DNA from 2 places in the Aeromicrobium sp. UBA7512 genome. Region 1 is predicted to be linked to the other one. Evidence: predicted binding sites of a transcription regulator. Region 1 holds the regulator's gene; the other holds the start of a gene.

Region 1 (8,914 bases):
CCGGCGGGACCGATGCCGAACACGATCGTGTGCTCGTCGATCGCGTCGACGTACTTCTTCTGGTTGAGCGTCTTGGGCCGGATCGTGCGCCCGCGGCTGGACAGGATGTTGAGGCTCAGCACGTCGGCCGGGCGCTCCTGCGTCTCGGTGCGGAGCATGCCGATGCTGCGCTCCACGGTCTCGCCGCTGAGCGCCTGACCCGTGCGCAGGATCGTCACGAGCTCGTCGAGGAGTCGCTCGACCAGGGCGGCCTCGGAGGGCTCGCCCGTGATCGTGACCTCGTTCCCGCGCGCATGGATCTTCGCCTCGAAGGCGGACTCCATGAGGCGCAGGAACTCGTCGGCGGGCCCGAACAGGGAGACCAGGGGCACGGACGCGGGAATCGTCACCGTGTGTCGTGGCTGTGCAGTGTCGTCAGTCATACCCCTCCAGCGTAGCGTCAGGCCAGGAACAGCTTCGAGACGTCGACGCCGGCCAGCACGTGCACGTGTGCGTGGAAGACGGTCTGTCCCGCATTCGCCCCAGTGTTGAACACCAGGTTGTAGTCCTCGTACCCCTCCTGCGAGGCCACCACACGCGTCTGGGCCAGCAGCTCGGCCGCGACGGCCGGCTCCGCCGACGCGAGGGAGGCCGCGTCGCGCTCGTGCACCTTGGGCACGACGAGCACGTGCACCGGCGCCTTCGGGTTGATGTCCCGGAACGCGATCGTGTGCTCGGACTCGGCGACGACGTCGGCCGGGATCTCGCCCGCGACGATCTTGCAGAAGATGCAGTCAGCAGCCATGCGCCGACTCTAGCGACCGGCTCACTTGAAGGCGTCGCGGATGCGGCCGAAGACGCCGGAGCGCGAGTTGTGGCCCACGACCGGGTCGACGTGCTCCTCGCCGCGCGACGCGGCGAGCCTCTCGAGCAGCTCGCGCTGCTCGGCGTCGAGGTCGCGCGGGGTCTCCACCACGACGTGCACGGTGAGGTCGCCGCGGCCCGACCCGCGCAGGCGCGGGACGCCGAAGCCACGGGCCACCACGGTCTCTCCCGACTGGGTGCCCGGCGGCACCTCGATCGGGACGGAGCGCTCGGCGTCGTCGACCTCGTCGCGCTCCGCGTCGAGGGTGGGAAGGTCGATCCGGGTGCCCAGCGCCGCCGCGGTCATCGGGACCGTGATCTGGCACGCGAGGGCGTCGCCCTGGCGCGTGAAGACGGGGTGGCGGGCCACCTTGACCTCGATGTAGAGGTCGCCGGCCGGGCCACCGCCCGCGCCGACCTCACCCTCGCCGGCGAGCTGGATCCGGTTGCCGTCGTCGACGCCGGCGGGCACGTTGACCTGCAGGCTGCGGCGCGAGCGGACGCGGCCCTCGCCGTTGCACTCGCGGCAGGGGTCGGGAATGACCGTGCCGTAGCCGTGGCACGTGGGGCACGGACGCGAGGTGCGGATGTCGCCGAGCAGCGAGCGCTGGACGTGGTGGACGTTGCCGTGGCCGTGGCAGGTGCCGCACGTGACCGGCTCGGAACCCTCGTTCGCGCCGGTGCCGTCGCAGACCTCACAGGTCACCGCGGTGTCGACCTTGATCTCGCGGCTGACGCCGAACGCGGCCTCCGCGAGGGAGATCGACAGGCGCAGCAGCGCATCCTGGCCGCGCTGCACGCGCGGGCGCGGACCGCGCGAGGACGTCTGACCGAAGAACGCGTCCATGATGTCGTCGAAGCTGAAGCCCTGGCCGAAGCCGCCGCCCATGCCGCCACCGCCGGACAGCGGGTCGCCGCCGCGGTCGTAGACGGCGCGCTTCTGCGGGTCGGACAGCACCTCGTAGGCGGTGGTGACCTCCTTGAAGCGCTCGGACGCGTCGGGGGCGTCGTTGACGTCCGGGTGCAACTGGCGGGCCAGCCGGCGGTACGCCTTCTTCAGCTCCTCCGGGGTCGCCTCGCGGGACACGCCCAGCAGTTCGTAGTAGTCCAAGGTCTCTTTCTCTCTCGCAATTCCTGGGGTGGATCGCTCAGCCGTCGGCGAGGATCCGCCCGACGTAGCGGGCGACGGCGCCGACGGCGGCCATCGTGGCGGGGTAGTCCATGCGCGTCGGTCCCATGGTGCCCAGTTGGGCGAAGCTCTCGCCGTCGGGTCCGTAGTTGCTGGACACGACGGCCGTGCCCGACAGGTCGTCGCGGCCCGTCTCGCGCCCGATCCGCACGTGCGGTCCGACCGTGGCCTCACCGAGCAGGTGCAGCAGCACGACCTGCTCCTCCATCGCCTCCAGCACGGGACGGATCGCGGTGTCGAAGTCAGCGCCGAAGCGCGCGAGGTTCGCCGTGCCGCCGACCGCCACGCGCTCGTCGGAGCGCTCGTTGGAGAACGTGTTCGCCAGGGTCGTGACGATCGAGGTGACGACCGGGCGGTCGTCGGTGGCGAACGTGTCGATCAGCTCGGCCAGCCGCAGCGAGGCCTCGGGCAGCCGCTCGCCCAGCGTGGCGCGGACGATGCGCGACTTGAGGTCGCTCAGCAGGCCCTCGCCGGGGGTCTGCGCGAGCTCGACGATGCGCTGCTCGACGCGGCCGCTGCTGGTGATCACGACGATCAGCACGCGCGAGCCCTCGAGCGCGACGAGCTCCACGTGACGGACGGTGGAGCGCGTGAGCGACGGGTACTGGACGATCGCGACCTGGTTCGTCAGCTGCGCGAGGATCTTCACGCTGCGCATGACGATGTCGTCGACGTCGATGGCGCCCGAGAGGAACGTCTCGATGGCGCGGCGCTCGGCGACCGAGAGCGCCTTGACCTCGGCCAGCCGGTCGACGAACATCCGGTAGCCCTTGTCGGTGGGGATCCGGCCGGCGCTGGTGTGCGGCGCCGTGAGGTAGCCCTCGTCCTCGAGGGCCGCCATGTCGTTGCGGATCGTGGCCGACGAGACGCCGAGGCGGTGACGCTCGACGAGCGCCTTGGAGCCGACGGGCTCCTGGGTGGCGACGTAGTCCTCGACGATGGCTCGCAGGACGTTGAGCCGACGGTCCTCGATCACGCTGTCACCTCCCACGCTGCTGGCACTCGAACCTGACCAGTGCCAGTCTACCGAGGTCGTCGAGGGCGGTGCGCCTGCGCGGAGGCCGCCGGGCGGCATGGCAACCTGTCGGGGTGAGTGAGGTCTCCGTACGCCCCGACGGCGCGATCGAGGTCGCCGACGGCGGCCAGGTGCTCGTGTACACCCCCTACGCCGTGACGGCCCCCGACGGGACCACCGTCGCGCACGAGTCGCGCGGCGGGACGATGGCCGCGGTCTGGGCGAGCGCCGTGGGCGAGGCCTTCGTCGAGGTCAGCCACCTCGGCCACGGCCCGGAGGGCGGCGAGCTGGTCATGGTGGTCACCCGGCCCGGCCACTCCCCCGACGTCGCGCTGGGCGCACTCGTCACCGACGAGATCCCCGCCACCGTGCCCGAGAGCTGGCCCGCGGCGGTCGACCTGGCGATCGGGCTGATCGTGCACGACACCCTCGACAGCGGCACCAAGGACGACGTCGAGGACTTCCACCAGCGACTCCTGGGAGTGTGGTTCGGCCATGGCTGACCGCTACGGCTCCGACGTCCTCTCCGGCGACTGGCGCCGGCCCGCCCGCGGCCGCTCCACCGAGGTGGCCGCCGACACCGGCCTCGTCGTGGAGGAGGCCTCCACGGGCTTCGTCGGCGAGATCATGCGCGTCGAGCGCGACCTCGGCACGGTCCAGCTCGAGGACCGGCGCCTGCGACGCAAGGTCTTCCCGCTCGGCCCCGGCTTCCTCCTGGAGGGCAAGCCGGTCGTGCTGGTCGCCCCCACGCCGAAGGGGAAGGCCGCGCCCACCCGCACCGCCTCGGGCTCGCGGATCGCCGCCGACACCCGGGCGAAGGTCGCGCTGCCCAGCCGGATCTACGTCGAGGGCCGCCACGACGCCGAGCTCGTCGAGAAGGTCTGGGGCGACGACCTGCGCGCCGAGGGCGTGGCTGTGGAGTACCTCAACGGCATCGACGACCTGGCGGCGATCGTCCGCGACTTCTCCCCCGGTCCGAAGCGCCGGCTCGGCGTGCTCGTCGACCACCTGGTGCCCGGCTCGAAGGAGCAGCGTCTCGCCGACGAGGTCGCGCACGTGCCGCACCTGCTCGTGGTCGGGCACCCCTACGTCGACGTCTGGCAGTCGATCAAGCCGCAGCGGCTCGGCATGGACGCCTGGCCGACGATCCCGCGGAGCATCGAGTGGAAGCGCGGCATCTGCGCCCACCTGGGCTGGCCGCACGACGACCAGGCCGACATCGCGCGGGCCTGGAAGGCGATCCTCGGCCGGGTCGACTCCTGGACCGACCTCGAGCCCGCGTTCCTGGGCCGGGTCGAGGAGCTCATCGACTTCGTCACCTCGCCCTGAGCAGCTGCAGCTTCCACAGCCCCACGGAGAGCAGCCCCAGCACGAGCGGCCCCGCGATCGTGATCGTGCGCCAGATCACGAAGCCCGCCACGAGCTCGGCCTCGTCCGCGCCGGCCTCGATCGCCAGCAGGGTCGCGACGACGACCGCGTCGAGGATGCCGAGCCCCGAGAAGGGGAACAGCGTCAGCGGGTAGGCGACGAGGAAGGCCACGAGCACCTCGATGGCGGGAACCTCCGACGTGGTGACCCCGACGAACCGCAGCGACGCGACGATCAGCGTCGCATCGACGACGACCATCGCCACGAGGGCGAGTACCGAGCGCGGCAGTGCCCACGGGACGCGGTCGACGACGCGCCCGCGGAAGTCCGCCGCCCAGGCAGCCCACGCCTCGGGGTCGACCCCGTGGCGCATCCGTCCGACGAACCGTGCCAGCCGGCGGGCGAAACCCACCGTGAACGCCTCGCCGCGGAACGCCAGCCACACGACGGCCAGGAGTGCGGCACTCACCGAACCGCTCAGGACGGCGGGGACGAACTCGCCGAGGTAGAACGTGCCGAGGCCGAGCATCAGCGCGATCCCCAGCAGCGGCGCGCCGAATCGCACCACGTAGAACGTCACGGTGTTCATGACGGTGCCGGCCAGGCCCGCCGGCGCCGGGATCCCCCAGGACCCGAACATCGCCAGCCGCAGCACGACGTCGGAGGGCGGAGGGGCGACCGTGGTCATCAGGATGGCCGCCTGGTCGTTCTGCATGGCCCTGATCGGCGGACACCCCGGGATGAACAGGGCGAGCGGCAGGGCATTGAGGAACTGGCGCACCAGCAGCCCGATCACGAGGACGGCGAACTGCCACGGCGCGAGCTGGGCGATCGCGGTGCGGACCTGCTCCCAGTCGATGTCGCCCAGCAGCCCGCGGATCACCACGACGATGACCGTCAGCAGGACCGCGACCAGGCCGAGCCGCACCCAGCGTCGGCGCGCTCCTGACTCCTCAGGCATCGAGCGGGTCGCGGATGATCGGGCACGTCATGCAGTGCCCGCCCCCGCGGCCGCGGCCGAGCTCGGCTCCGACGATCTCGATCACCTCGATGCCGGCCTTGCGCAGCAGCGAGTTCGTGTGGGTGTTGCGGTCGTAGGCGATGACGACGCCCGGCTCGAGCGCGACGAGGTTGTTGCCGCTGTCCCACTGCTGGCGCTCGGTGTCGTACTCGCTGCCGCCGGTCTCGACGATCTGGAACTTCTCGACCCCGAGCGCCTCGGCGACGACGTCCACGAACAGCGCGTCCTCGTGGTCGATGACCTCGATGCCGGGCAGTCCCTCGCCGGGCAGGATCGTGAACGCGTGGATTGTGTTGACGATCTCGGGGTAGATCGTGACGACGTCGCGGTCGGCGAACGTGAAGACGGTGTCGAGGTGCATGGCGGCGCGCAGCTTCGGCATGCCGGCGACGATGACCTTCTCGGCCGCACCCTGGTCGAACAGGGCCTTCGCCAGCTGGGTGATGCCCTGGCGCGACGAGCGCTCGCTCATCCCGACCAGCACGACGCCGTTGCCCGGGACGAGCACGTCACCGCCCTCGACCGTGGCGGTCCCCCAGTTCTCCTCGGGGTCGCCCCACCAGACCTTCGACCCGGCGAACTCGGGGTGGAACTCGTAGATGGCCTTCATCAGGAGCGTCTCGTCCTTGCGGGCCGCCCAGTACAGCGGGTTCAGCGTCAGGCCGCCGTGTACCCAGCACGTGGTGTCGCGCGTGTACAGCGTGTTCGGCAGCGGAGGCATGAGGTACTCGTGGCCGCCGTGCGCCTCGCGGACGAGGGCGCGGTAGCCCGGCGCCAGCTCGCGCGGGAGGTCACGGGTGGACAGGCCGCCGATGAGGAACTTCGTCAGCTCGTCGGCCGGCAGCTCGTCGAGGTAGCCGCGGGTCTCCTCCACGAGGCCGATGCCGACCTCGTTCGCCACGATCTTGCGGTCGAGCAGCCAGGCTCGCGCGGTGCGGTCGGCCATCGTCGCGGAGAGCACGTCGTGCAGCTCGACCACGTCGATCTCGCGCTCGCGCATCTTGTCGACGAAGTCCAGGTGGTCGCGCTGGGCGTTCTGCACCCACAGGACGTCGTCGAACAGCAGGTCGTCGCAGTTCGAGGGCGTCAGCCGCTCGTGCGCCAGTCCGGGCGCGCAGACGAGCACCTTGCGGAGGCGGCCGACTTCGGAGTGGACGCCGTAGGCGTCGGAGGGCTGCGTCATGAGACTCCTTCGGGACGTGGGATCACACGGTGATCCCGCCGGTGAGCAGTTGGTAGAGGGCGACCACCGCACCGATGGCGATGACCACGAACAACGCCAGCTCGGCCGGGGTGAACACCCGCAGGCGGCGCTCGCGGCGCGCGACGACGAACAGCACCGCGGCGGGCGCGTAGACCAGGCACGAGAGCAGCAGGAACTCCAGCCCCGCCGCGATGAACAGGAAGATCGCGTACGCGGAGGCGACGGCGGCGAACACCAGGTGCTTGCGCCGCTCGGCGGAGTCCTCCGCCTCGTACGTCTCGCCGCTCAGTGCGAGCTTCAGCGCGTACGCCGCCGCCAGCAGGTAGGGCACGAGCGCGAGACTCGTGGTGAGGTCCAGCATGAAGTCCAACGAGTCCTCGATGAACAGCGTCAGGGCCAGCAGCACCTGAACGCCGATCGACGTCGCGACCAGCGCGGCGATGGGGGTGCCCGCAGCGTTCTCCCGACCGAGGAACCTGGGCATGTCGTCGCTGCGGGCCGGGATGAACACGACCTCCGCCGCCATCAGCGTCCACGCCAGGTAGGCACCGAGAACCGACACGATGACGCCGATGCTGATGAACCACTTGCCCCACGGGCCGACGGCCTGCTCGAACAGCCCGATCATCGACGGCTGAGGGGTCCCCACGATCTCTGCCTGGCTGAAGGCGCCGTAGGAGACCATGGTCACGAGCGAGAAGATCGCGAGGACGCTGAGGAACCCCAGCACCGTCGCGCGGCCGACGTCCTCGCGTCGCTGCGCGTAGCGGGAGTAGACGCTGGCGCCCTCGATCCCGATGAACACGAAGGTCGTGATGATCATCGTGTTCTTGACCTGCTCGGTGAGGGTGCCCAGATCGTCGTAGGCGAAGAAGTTGTCGCTGAAGACGCCTGCGTCGAACTGGAAGCCCAGCACGACGATGAACGTCAGGATCGGGATGACCTTGCAGATCGTGACGATCCGGTTGATGACCGCCGCGTCACGCACGCCCCGGGCGATGAGGTAGTGGAACACCCACACGCCCATGGTCGACACCGCCACGGCCAGCAGCGTGTCGCCCTCCCCGAACTCGGGGAAGAAGAAGCCGATCGTCGCCGTGATGAAGATCCAGTAGAACGCGTTGCCCGCCATCGTGCTGGCCCAGAAGCCCACGGCGGAGTTGAAGCCGGCGTAGTCCCCGAAGCCCGCCTTGGCGTAGATGAACACGCCGGAGTCCAGCTCGGGCTTGCGGATCGCGAGGGTCTGGAAGCAGAACGCGAGCATGAGCATCCCGGTGCCGGCGACGGTCCACGCGATCAGCGCACCGGCGACGCCGGTGGCCGTGCCGAAGCGGGCCGGGAGCCCAAAGACGCCGGCGCCCACCATGGACCCGATGACCATGGCCGTGAGGACCGGGCGGCTGACCTTGCCGGTCGACCCGCCCTGGGCGGTGGTGACCTCCGTGTCCCCCATGCGCTGAACGTAGCGCAGTGCGACGTCCGCCGAACAGGTCTCACGCGCCGCCGACGGCCTCCAGGACCACGCGGTCGGCCATCAGCCGACCTGAACGTGTGAGCACGACGCGGTCCCCGAGCGGCTCGAGCCAGCCCGCCTCGATGAAGCGGTCGACGTCGCCCAGCAGGGCCGGCTCGATCCCTTCGGCCAGCCGGATGCGCAGCATCACGTCCTCGAGGTGTCGGGCCTGTGCATCGGGCCGCTCGCCGTCGGCGCGCGGCGAGTTCCCCGCGGCGAGGCGCTGGGCGTAGGCGGCGGGGTGCTTGACGTTCCACCAGCGCTCGCCGTCGACGAAGGAGTGGGCGCCCGGGCCGACGCCCCACCACTCGCCGCCGTTCCAGTAGCCCACGTTGTGACGGCACTGCGCCGCCTCGTCGCGAGCCCAGTTCGACAGCTCGTACCAGCTCAGGCCGGCCGCCTCGAGCAGGTCGTCGGCGAGCAGGTACTTGTCGGCGGTCTCGTCGTCGTCGGGCATGACCACCTCGCCGCGGCGCACCTTGCGCGCGAACGCGGTGCCGGCCTCGACGATCAGGGCGTAGGCGCTGATGTGGTCGGGCTCCATCTCCAGGGCCGACTCGACGGTGTGGCGCCAGTCGTCCATCGACTCCGACGGCGTGCCGTAGATCAGGTCGAGGCTGACCTGCTCGAAGCCGGCCTCGCGGGCCCACGCCACGGCCTGCGGGACGCGCTCGGGATCGTGGGTGCGGTCGAGCACCGAGAGCACGTGCCGCACGGCCGACTGCATGCCGAAGGAGATCCGGGTGAACCCGCCCTCGCGC
Region 2 (8,914 bases), on a different contig from region 1:
GCCCGTAGGCCAGCCCCCCGGCCCGGTTCCCCCGCACCCGATGTCTCCCTCCGCCGGATTCCCCCTCCGACGGCCACCGAATGACGCGATGCCCCTGTCTTTCCCCTCGAAAGTAGGCCATGCCGGGACGTGTGTCAGGGCATTCTGCAAATTCCCGCATGTAGCGCACGTCACATTTCCCCAGACTGCGGTTTGTCGCGATCCGTGCAGGCGAACGCATCGATTCGCGCACAAGCCTCAGGGGTAACTTGAAGTTTCCAGCATCAGAGGCGATTTTTTGGGCTCATGGGGCGTCGTCGAACGACCACGTGGTTCCCTCACGCACCACACGTCCCGGTGACCCCGCCACCACCACGTTCGGAGGCACTTTCTGACCCCGCACGACGGCCCTCAGACCGACGCAGACGTGGTCGCCGATCTCGACGTGGCCCGAGACGACCGACTCACGGCACAGCCACACGTGGTGACCGATGCGGATCGTGGCGCCGAAGGGGTTGATCCGCTCCCCCGTGACCGCGTCCTCGAGCCGGTGCATGTCGTCGGTGGCGATGTAGACCCCGGCCGCCCACAGCTGGTCGCCCGCGGCCACGACACGGCCGCCGTTGCGCGCGTCGACGACGGGCGACCGGGTGGCCACGAGGGGCCCGTGCAGGACGATCGAGGAGCCCGGACCGCAGTACAGCTCCCCCGCCGTGAGCACGACGCGCTCGTCGAGGAAGACGGTCGCCTCGTTCCCGCCGACGAGCAGCGACGTCAGGTGGTCCATCGGCGCACCGACCACGATCAGCGCGTCCTGGAAGTAGAAGGTGGTCAGCGCCGCGACGACGTGGTCGGGCAGCCGCGCCCCGGGCGCCGCGTACAGCGCGTTGCCGAGGTCGTTCCACCAGGAGGGCAGCGGCCCGTCCATCCGCCGCCAGTCGAGCGCGTCGAGGCGGGCGGGGTCCACGCCGGCGGCCACGAGCCGGTCCCGGTGGTCGGGCGTCATCGCGTCGTCGGTCCGGGACAGGTCGAGCCAGGAGGTCACGCCGGACATCCTCGCACCCCCGGACGCACGGAACCCCGGCACCTGTGAGGTGCCGGGGTCCCGTGGAACAGCTGGGATCAGAAGCCCATGCCGCCCATGCCACCCATGTCGCCCATGTCGGGCGCGCCGGCCGCGCCCGCGGGCTCCGGCTTGTCGGCCACGACGGCCTCGGTGGTCAGGAACAGCGCGGCGATCGACGCGGCGTTCTGCAGCGCCGAGCGCGTGACCTTGGCCGGATCGATGATGCCGGTCGCGATCATGTCGACGTACTCGCCGGTGGCCGCGTTGAGGCCCTGGCCCTGCTCGAGGTTGGCGACCTTCTCCGCCACGACGCCGCCCTCGAGGCCGGCGTTGATGGCGATCTGCTTCAGCGGGGCCGAGGTGGCGACGCGGACGATGTTCGCGCCGGTGGCCTCGTCACCCTCGAGCTCGAGCTTCTCGAACGCGGCCTTGCTGGCCTGGACGAGCGCGACACCGCCGCCGGGGACGATGCCCTCCTCGACGGCCGCCTTGGCGTTGCGGACGGCGTCCTCGATGCGGTGCTTGCGCTCCTTGAGCTCGACCTCGGTGGCCGCGCCGACCTTGATGACGGCCACGCCGCCGGCCAGCTTGGCGAGGCGCTCCTGGAGCTTCTCGCGGTCGTAGTCCGAGTCGCTGTTCTCGATCTCGGCCTTGATCTGCGCCACGCGGCCCTGGATCTGGGCCTCGTCGCCGCCACCCTCGACGATGGTGGTCTCGTCCTTGGTCGTGACGACCTTGCGCGCGGTGCCGAGCAGCGTCAGGTCGGCGTTCTCGAGCTTGAGGCCGACCTCCTCGCTGATGACCTCGCCACCGGTGAGGATCGCGATGTCGGTCAGCATCGCCTTGCGACGGTCACCGAAGCCGGGCGCCTTGATGGCGACGGACTTGAAGGTGCCCTTCAGCTTGTTGACGATGAGGGTGGCCAGCGCCTCGCCCTCGACGTCCTCGGCGATGATGGCCAGCGGCTTGCCGGTCTGCATGACCTTCTCCAGCACCGGGACCATGTCCTTGACGGTGGTGATCTTGCTGTTGACGATCAGGATGTACGGATCCTCGAGCACGGTCTCCATGCGCTCGGGGTCGGTGACCATGTAGCCCGACAGGTGACCCTTGTCGAAGCGCATGCCCTCGGTCAGCTCGAGGTCGAGGCCGAACGTGTTCGACTCCTCGACGGTGATGACGCCTTCCTTGCCGACCTTGTCCATCGCCTCGGCGATGATCTCGCCGACCGTGGTGTCAGCGGCGGAGATGGAGGCGGTGGAGGCGATCTGCTCCTTGGTCTCGACGTCCTTCGCCATGGCGAGCAGCTGCTCGCTGATGGCCTCGACGGCGATCTCGATGCCCTTCTTCAGGCCCATCGGGTTGGCGCCGGCGGCGACGTTGCGCAGACCCTCGCGCACGAGCGCCTGGGCCAGGACGGTGGCGGTGGTGGTGCCGTCACCCGCGACGTCGTCGGTCTTCTTGGCGACCTCCTTGACGAGCTCGGCACCGATCTTCTCGTAGGGATCCTCGAGCTCGATCTCCTTGGCGATGGAGACGCCGTCGTTCGTGATCGTGGGGGCTCCCCACTTCTTCTCCAGGACGACGTTCCGGCCCTTGGGGCCGAGGGTGACCTTGACGGCGTCGGCGAGCTGGTTCATGCCCCGCTCGAGCCCGCGCCGGGCTTCTTCGTTGAATGCGATGGACTTGGCCATGGGTGCGTGTCTCCGACATAAGTAGAAGTGGAACTAGCACTCTCACTATACGAGTGCTAATCCCCACCGTTCAAGCGACCCCGCACCCGAGGTCGCCCGAAGCGCTAGTGCAGGGGCTGCACGTTCTCGGCCTCACGTCCCTTGGGGCCGTCGACGACCTCCAGCTCGACGTTCTGGCCGTCCTCGAGGGTCTTGAACCCGTTGATCGCGATCTTGGACCAGTGGACGAAGACGTCGTCCTGGCCCTCGACGGCGATGAAGCCGTAACCCTTGTCGGAGTTGAACCACTTGACGGTGCCATGCACCATGAGACCACCTTGTTCTGCGCGGAAAGGCCCGCGGCCGGACCAGAGCCAGCGTATCGGCAGCAGCCCCGATCCTCCTACGCGGGATTGCCGGGGAGGGACTCAGCAGCCGCCGGCAACGGCCGGGATGACCGAGATCTGGGTGCCGTCGGGGGTCCGGGTGTCGAGGCCGTCGGCGAAGCGGACATCCTCCTCCGCCACGTAGACGTTCACGAAGCGGCGCAGCTTGCCGTCCTCATCGACGATGCGCGCCCGGATGCCGGGGTAGGTCGTCTCGAGCGACTCCAGCACGTCGCTGAGGCGGTCGCCCTCGGCGCTGACCTGGGACTCGTCGTTCGTGTAGCTGCGCAGGATCGTGGGGATGCGGACGGACACGGCCATGGGGGTCTCCTCGGGTGGTTCGGTCGGACGGCTCAGGCGATGCCGGCCGCGGTGAAGGCGTCGTAGGTGGGGGCGATGGTGGCGCGGGCGCCGACGGATCCGGCGACGGCGTCGAGCGTCTTGAGGCCGTGACCGGTGTTGATCACCACGGTCTCCAGCTCGGGGTCGAGCTGACCGGTCTCGACGAGCTTCTTCAGCACGGCGACGGTCGTGCCGCCCGCGGTCTCGGTGAAGATGCCCTCGGTGCGCGCCAGCAGCACGATGCCGTCGCGGATCTGGTCGTCGTCGACCTCCTCGACGCCGCCGCCGGTGGAGCGGGCGATGTCGAGCACGTAGATGCCGTCGGCCGGGTTGCCGATCGCGAGCGACTTGGCGATCGTGTCGGGCCGCACGGGCCGGATCGCGTCGACGCCGTCCTTGTACGCCGTGGCGACGGGGTTGCAGCCCGTGGCCTGCGCGCCGAACACCCGGTAGGGCTTGTCCTCGACCAGGCCGAGCGCGATGAGCTCGCCGAACGCCTTGTGCACCTTGGTCAGCTGCGAGCCGGAGGCGACGGGGATGACGATCTGGTCGGGCAGGCGCCAGCCGAGCTGCTCGGCGATCTCGTACCCGAGCGTCTTGGAGCCCTCGGCGTAGAAGGGGCGCACGTTCACGTTGACGAACGCCCAGCCGTCCTCCTCGCCGGCGATCTCGCTGGCCAGCTTGTTGACGTCGTCGTAGTTGCCGTCGACCGCGACGAGGTTCTCGGTGAAGATCGCCGAGTTCACCTGCTTGGGCGTCTCGAGGTTGCTCGGGATGAACACGACCGTGCGGATGCCGGCCCGCGCGCCGGCCGCGGCGACCGCGTTGGCGAGGTTGCCGGTGGAGGGGCACGCGAAGACCTTGCTGCCGAACTCGCGGGCCGCGCTCAGCGCGCACGCGACGACGCGGTCCTTGAAGGAGTTGGTGGGGTTGGTGCTGTCGTCCTTGACCCACAGCTTCGCCAGGCCGAGCTCGGCGGCGAGGTTGCGGGCGTCGAGCAGCCGGGTGAAGCCGGGCTCGAGGTTCGGGCTGCTCTCGATGTCGTCGGGGACCGGCAGCAGGGCCTTGTAGCGCCAGATGTTGGCCGGGCCCGCCTCGATCTGCTCGCGCGTCACCGCGCCGAAGTCGTAGGCGATCTCCAGCGGACCGAAGCACTCGTAACAGGCGTAGTGGGGACCGAGCTCGCGCGTGGCGCCGCACTCGCGGCACTTCAGGGCGGTGGCGGGGCCGAAGGCACCCTCGCGGAGGGTGGTGGTCTCGGGGGTCGTGACGCTCACGAAGACTCCATTCATCTCTCCGGGTCGACGTTCGACCGCGGACGGAATTAGCACCTGGCCGGTGATCGGCTGGTTGCTGGGGCTTCGTCGGGCCGTGTCCCTCTGCCCCTCGGGATGAGTGGCTTCAGACTAAATGGCCGTCTCACGATACGTCCACTCCGTCCGGATGACGAGACGGCAAACGGAGGGTCAGGCGGGCGCGAACCGGTCGGCGAGATCGCCGAGCCACGCGGCCACGGCGTCGGGGCCGTCGAGCACCACGTCGGCCAGCGCGAGCAGCGCGTCCTGCTCGTCGGAGGCCGAGCACACGAGCGTGACGTCCATCCCCTGCTCGCGCAGGGCGATGCCCTCCTCGAAGGCCGGCAGGTCACCGAGGTCGTCGCCGGCGTAGATCACGGCACCGGGCTCGACGCGGCCGACCACGCGACGCAGGGTCTGACCCTTGTCGGTGCCGGCGGAGCGCAGCTCGATCACCTGGCGGCCCGGCTCGAGGTGCAGTCCGACCTCGGCCGCCAGCGCCTCGATCTGGGGACGCAGCTCGTCCAGCAGGCCCGGCGCGACGCCGCGCGTGTGCAGCGCGATCGCGAGCCCCTTGTCCTCGATCCGGATCCGGGACGCGTCGTGCTCCACGAGCCACTGCGGCAGCCGCGCGGCGAGGTCGGAGACCGCCTGGGGGCGGTGCGGCTGGCGCACCTCGCCGCTCGCGGCGTCCCAGCGCTCGGCCCCGTACTGACCACACACCACCATGCGGTCGAGCCCCGGCCCGTCCTCGAAGCGGCCGAGCCGCCGCACCTGGTCCACGGGGCGGCCGGTGATGATCGTCAGCTCACGGAGCACCGGACCCAAACGGCGCAGGGCGGCCAGCGAGTCGGGATGGATCCAGGCCGATGCGGGGTCCTGGACGATGGGTGCGAGCGTGCCGTCGAAGTCGAGCGCGAGCAGCGTGCGCCCCGGGTCGGTCATGGGAAAAGTATGGCGCGGGGGCACGAGGACTCAGCGGGGGCTGGCCAGCACGACCGTGAGGTTGGTTCCGGACATGCCCGCGGTGGCGGGCATGAGACGGGAGATCGCCAGGTCGGCGCCGAGCAGCGCCGCCTCGCCCTGGCGGCCCGCCGGGAAGTAGATCGTGTCCTGCGGCACGTTGCCGCGCCAGTCGGCGATCGCCCCGATCGTCCACCCGGCCGCCTGCGCCTGGCCGGCCACACGCCCCGCGAGACCGCCGATGCCGATCTGGTTGTAGACCGAGACGCCGATCGAGCGCGTCGCCGTGGGCTCGGTGGTGGGCTCCGTCGTCGGCTCCGTCTTAGGCGTCGCCGACTTCTTCGGCTTCGGCTTGGCCGACTTCTTCGCCGTGGCCTTCGCGGTGGGCGTGGGGCCGGTCGTGGTGCGCTCGGCGGACCGCGCGGGCGCCTCGTCGTCGCGGACGGCCTCGATGATGGCCCACCCGCCGGCGACGCCCAGGACGAGCCACACCGCGGGCAGCACGATCACGGTCCAGGCCGCGCCGCGCCGTTCGGGGTCACGCCGGTCGTCACGCGGTTCGAGGGGAGGCTGGTCCACTTCAGCGATCGGAGCCGGTGCGTCGCGCCTGGCGCTGACGCTGGCGCTGCGAGCGGAGGCGGCGCAGGCGCTTGACCAGCAGTGGGTCGTGCGCGAGGGCGTCCTCGGAGTCGATCAGCGCGTTGAGGATCTGGTAGTACCGCGTCGAGGTCATGTCGAACTTGTCGCGGATCGCCTGCTCCTTGGCCCCGGCGTACTTCCACCACAGGCGTTCGAGCTCGAGCATCTCGCGGTCGCGGTCGGACAATGCGCCCGCGCTGACCACCTGGTCGTGACTCTCCACCGCTGCCATGCCCCTGATCGTACCGGCGGAATCACACGGTTGTCATTCCCCCGCGAGAATCGGGCGGACCCGGACGCCCGCTCCGGGGCGGAGGCCACCGTTCTCCCCTAGGGTGGCCCCATGGCGCCGGAGCAAGCTGACTTCCTCGTGATCGCCAACCGGCTGCCGGTGGACCGCCTGATCGACGCCGACGGCGAGATCTCCTGGCGCACGTCGCCCGGCGGACTGGTCACCGCGCTCGAGCCCGTCATGAAGCTGCGCGGCGGCGCGTGGATCGGCTGGCACGGCGCCGCCGAGGAGGACCTCGACGAGTTCGAGCACGACGGACTGCGCCTCGTGCCCGTGCCGCTGTCGGAGGCGGAGGTCGAGGAGTACTACGAGGGCTTCTCCAACGGCACGCTCTGGCCGCTCTACCACGACGTCGTCGTCACCCCGGAGTACCACCGCGAGTGGTGGGACTCCTACGTCACGGTGAACCGCCGCTTCGCCGAGAAGGCCGCCACGCTCGCCGCGCCGGGCGCCGTGGTCTGGGTGCAGGACTACCAGCTCCAGCTGGTGCCGCAGATGCTGCGAGAGCTGCGTCCCGACCTGCTCATCGGGTTCTTCCTCCACATCCCCTTCCCGCCCACCGAGCTGTTCCAGCAGCTGCCGTGGCGGCGCCAGATCCTCGAGGGGCTGCTCGGCGCCGACCTCGTCGGCTTCCAGATGCCCGGCGGCGCGCAGAACTTCGCCCGTCTCGTGCGCCAGCGCGTCGGCCACCGCACGGTGCGCGACACGGTGTTCCTGCCCGACGGGCGCAAGGTGCTCGCCCGGGCCTACCCGATCTCGATCGACGCCCGCGGCTTCGAGCAGCTCTCGCGCACCCCCGAGGTCACGGCCCGCGCCCAGGAGATCCGCGACAGCCTGGGCAATCCGCGCCACGTGCTCATCGGCATCGACCGCCTCGACTACACCAAGGGACTGCCGCAGCGGCTGCGCGCCTTCGGCGAGCTCGTCAGCGACGGCGTCATCGACGTGGACGACGCCGTCTTCGTCCAGGTGGCCACCCCGTCTCGCGAGCGCGTGCACCAGTACCGGGTCCTGCGCGACGACATCAACCGCCTCGTCGGGCGCATCAACGGCGACATGGGGCGCATCGGCCAGCAGCCGGTGCAGTACCTGCACGCGTCGTTCCCGCGCGAGGAGATGGCCGCGATGTACCGGGCCGCCGACGTCATGGTCGTCACTCCCCTGCGCGACGGCATGAACCTCGTGGCCAAGGAGTACATCGCCACGCGCTGGGACGACCGCGGTGCGCTCGTGCTCAGCGAATTCGCCGGTGCCGCCGGAGAGCTCAAGCAGGCGTTCCAGGTCAACCCGCACGACATCAACGGCATGAAGGACGCGCTGCTCGGCGCGATGCAGGCCAACCCGGTCGACCTGCGCAAGCGGATGCGCGCCCTGCGCAAGCAGGTCATGGAGAACGACATCGAGCGCTGGGCCAACACCTTCCTGGCCGAGCTCGCGGCCGTGCGCGACATCGGGCCGTCCGACGGTGACGGCTGAGCTTCCCGCCCGGGTCCGCCGCGGGTACGCACTCGGCAGCGTCGCGACCGGGACGTTCGGCACCGTCCCCGGGCTCCTGCTGCTGCCCTACCTGACCGACGAGATCGGCATCGGCGCGGCACTGGCCGGGGTTCTGGTCTTCGCACCGAAGGCGTGGGACGTGGTCCTCAACCCGATCGCGGGGCGGATCAGCGACCGCTCGACCCATCCCTCGGGCCGCCGCCGGCCCTTCCTCGTGCGCGCCGGCCTCACCCTCGCGGTGCTGTTCGCCGTGATGTTCGCCGGCCCCTCCGAGCCGAGCGCGCTGGCCGCCGCGTGGGTGGCCGTGGCGTTCCTGGGCTGCGCCAGCGCGTACGCGTTCTTCCAGGTCCCCTACGTCGCGATGCCGGCCGAGCTGACGCTGGACTACGCCGAGCGCACGCGGCTCATGACGTGGCGCGTGGTGGTGCTGGCGCTGGCGATCCTGCTGTCGGGCGCCACCGCGCCGATCGTGGCCGACCAGCTCGGTCACGCCGCGATGGGCGTCTACGTGGGCGTGCTCATCGCACTCGGCGTCCTCGGGTCGTGGTGGGGCACCCGTGGCGCGCCCGAGCACCCCACCCAGACCGCCGCCGGCACCCTCGCCGACCAACTGCGGCTCGTGGCCGCCAACCCCGACTTCCGTGCGGTCCTGCTGACCTTCGTCGTGCAGGCGGCGGCCATCGGCACGGTGCTCGCCGGCGTCGCCTACGTCGCCGACGACCTGCTCGACAGCGCCGCCGCGAACACGTTCCTCTTCGTGGCCTTCGTGGGTCCGGCGCTGC

The links. The regulator HrcA, encoded in region 1, represses chaperone genes, less so after heat shock. The targets are predictions, from matches to a motif close to TTGGCACTCGNNNNNNNCGAGTGCCAA.
Region 2: a site for HrcA is predicted at 2,773-2,799, ahead of groL (chaperonin GroEL). Genes of this name have one in related genera too.

The regions. Positions count from the first base shown of each region.
Region 1 is NZ_DLNK01000005.1:431,486-440,399, reverse strand. It holds gene B2363_RS08560 (PhoH family protein) at 1-422, opposite strand, end outside; gene B2363_RS08555 (histidine triad nucleotide-binding protein) at 440-784, opposite strand; gene dnaJ (molecular chaperone DnaJ) at 806-1,954, opposite strand; gene hrcA (heat-inducible transcriptional repressor HrcA) at 1,992-3,008, opposite strand; gene B2363_RS08540 (hypothetical protein) at 3,122-3,550, shown strand; gene B2363_RS08535 (DUF3097 domain-containing protein) at 3,543-4,376, shown strand; gene B2363_RS08530 (lysylphosphatidylglycerol synthase domain-containing protein) at 4,363-5,376, opposite strand; gene B2363_RS08525 (arginine deiminase) at 5,369-6,619, opposite strand; gene B2363_RS08520 (basic amino acid/polyamine antiporter) at 6,642-8,093, opposite strand; gene hemW (radical SAM family heme chaperone HemW) at 8,134-8,914, opposite strand, start outside.
Region 2 is NZ_DLNK01000007.1:833,126-842,039, reverse strand. It holds gene B2363_RS14970 (acyltransferase) at 284-1,033, opposite strand; gene groL (chaperonin GroEL) at 1,102-2,739, opposite strand; gene B2363_RS14960 (cold-shock protein) at 2,844-3,047, opposite strand; gene B2363_RS14955 (ubiquitin-like small modifier protein 1) at 3,147-3,425, opposite strand; gene thrC (threonine synthase) at 3,458-4,723, opposite strand; SAM riboswitch class I at 4,732-4,844, opposite strand; gene otsB (trehalose-phosphatase) at 4,913-5,686, opposite strand; gene B2363_RS14940 (LytR C-terminal domain-containing protein) at 5,717-6,283, opposite strand; gene B2363_RS14935 (DUF3263 domain-containing protein) at 6,285-6,575, opposite strand; gene B2363_RS14930 (alpha,alpha-trehalose-phosphate synthase (UDP-forming)) at 6,687-8,111, shown strand; gene B2363_RS14925 (MFS transporter) at 8,101-8,914, shown strand, end outside.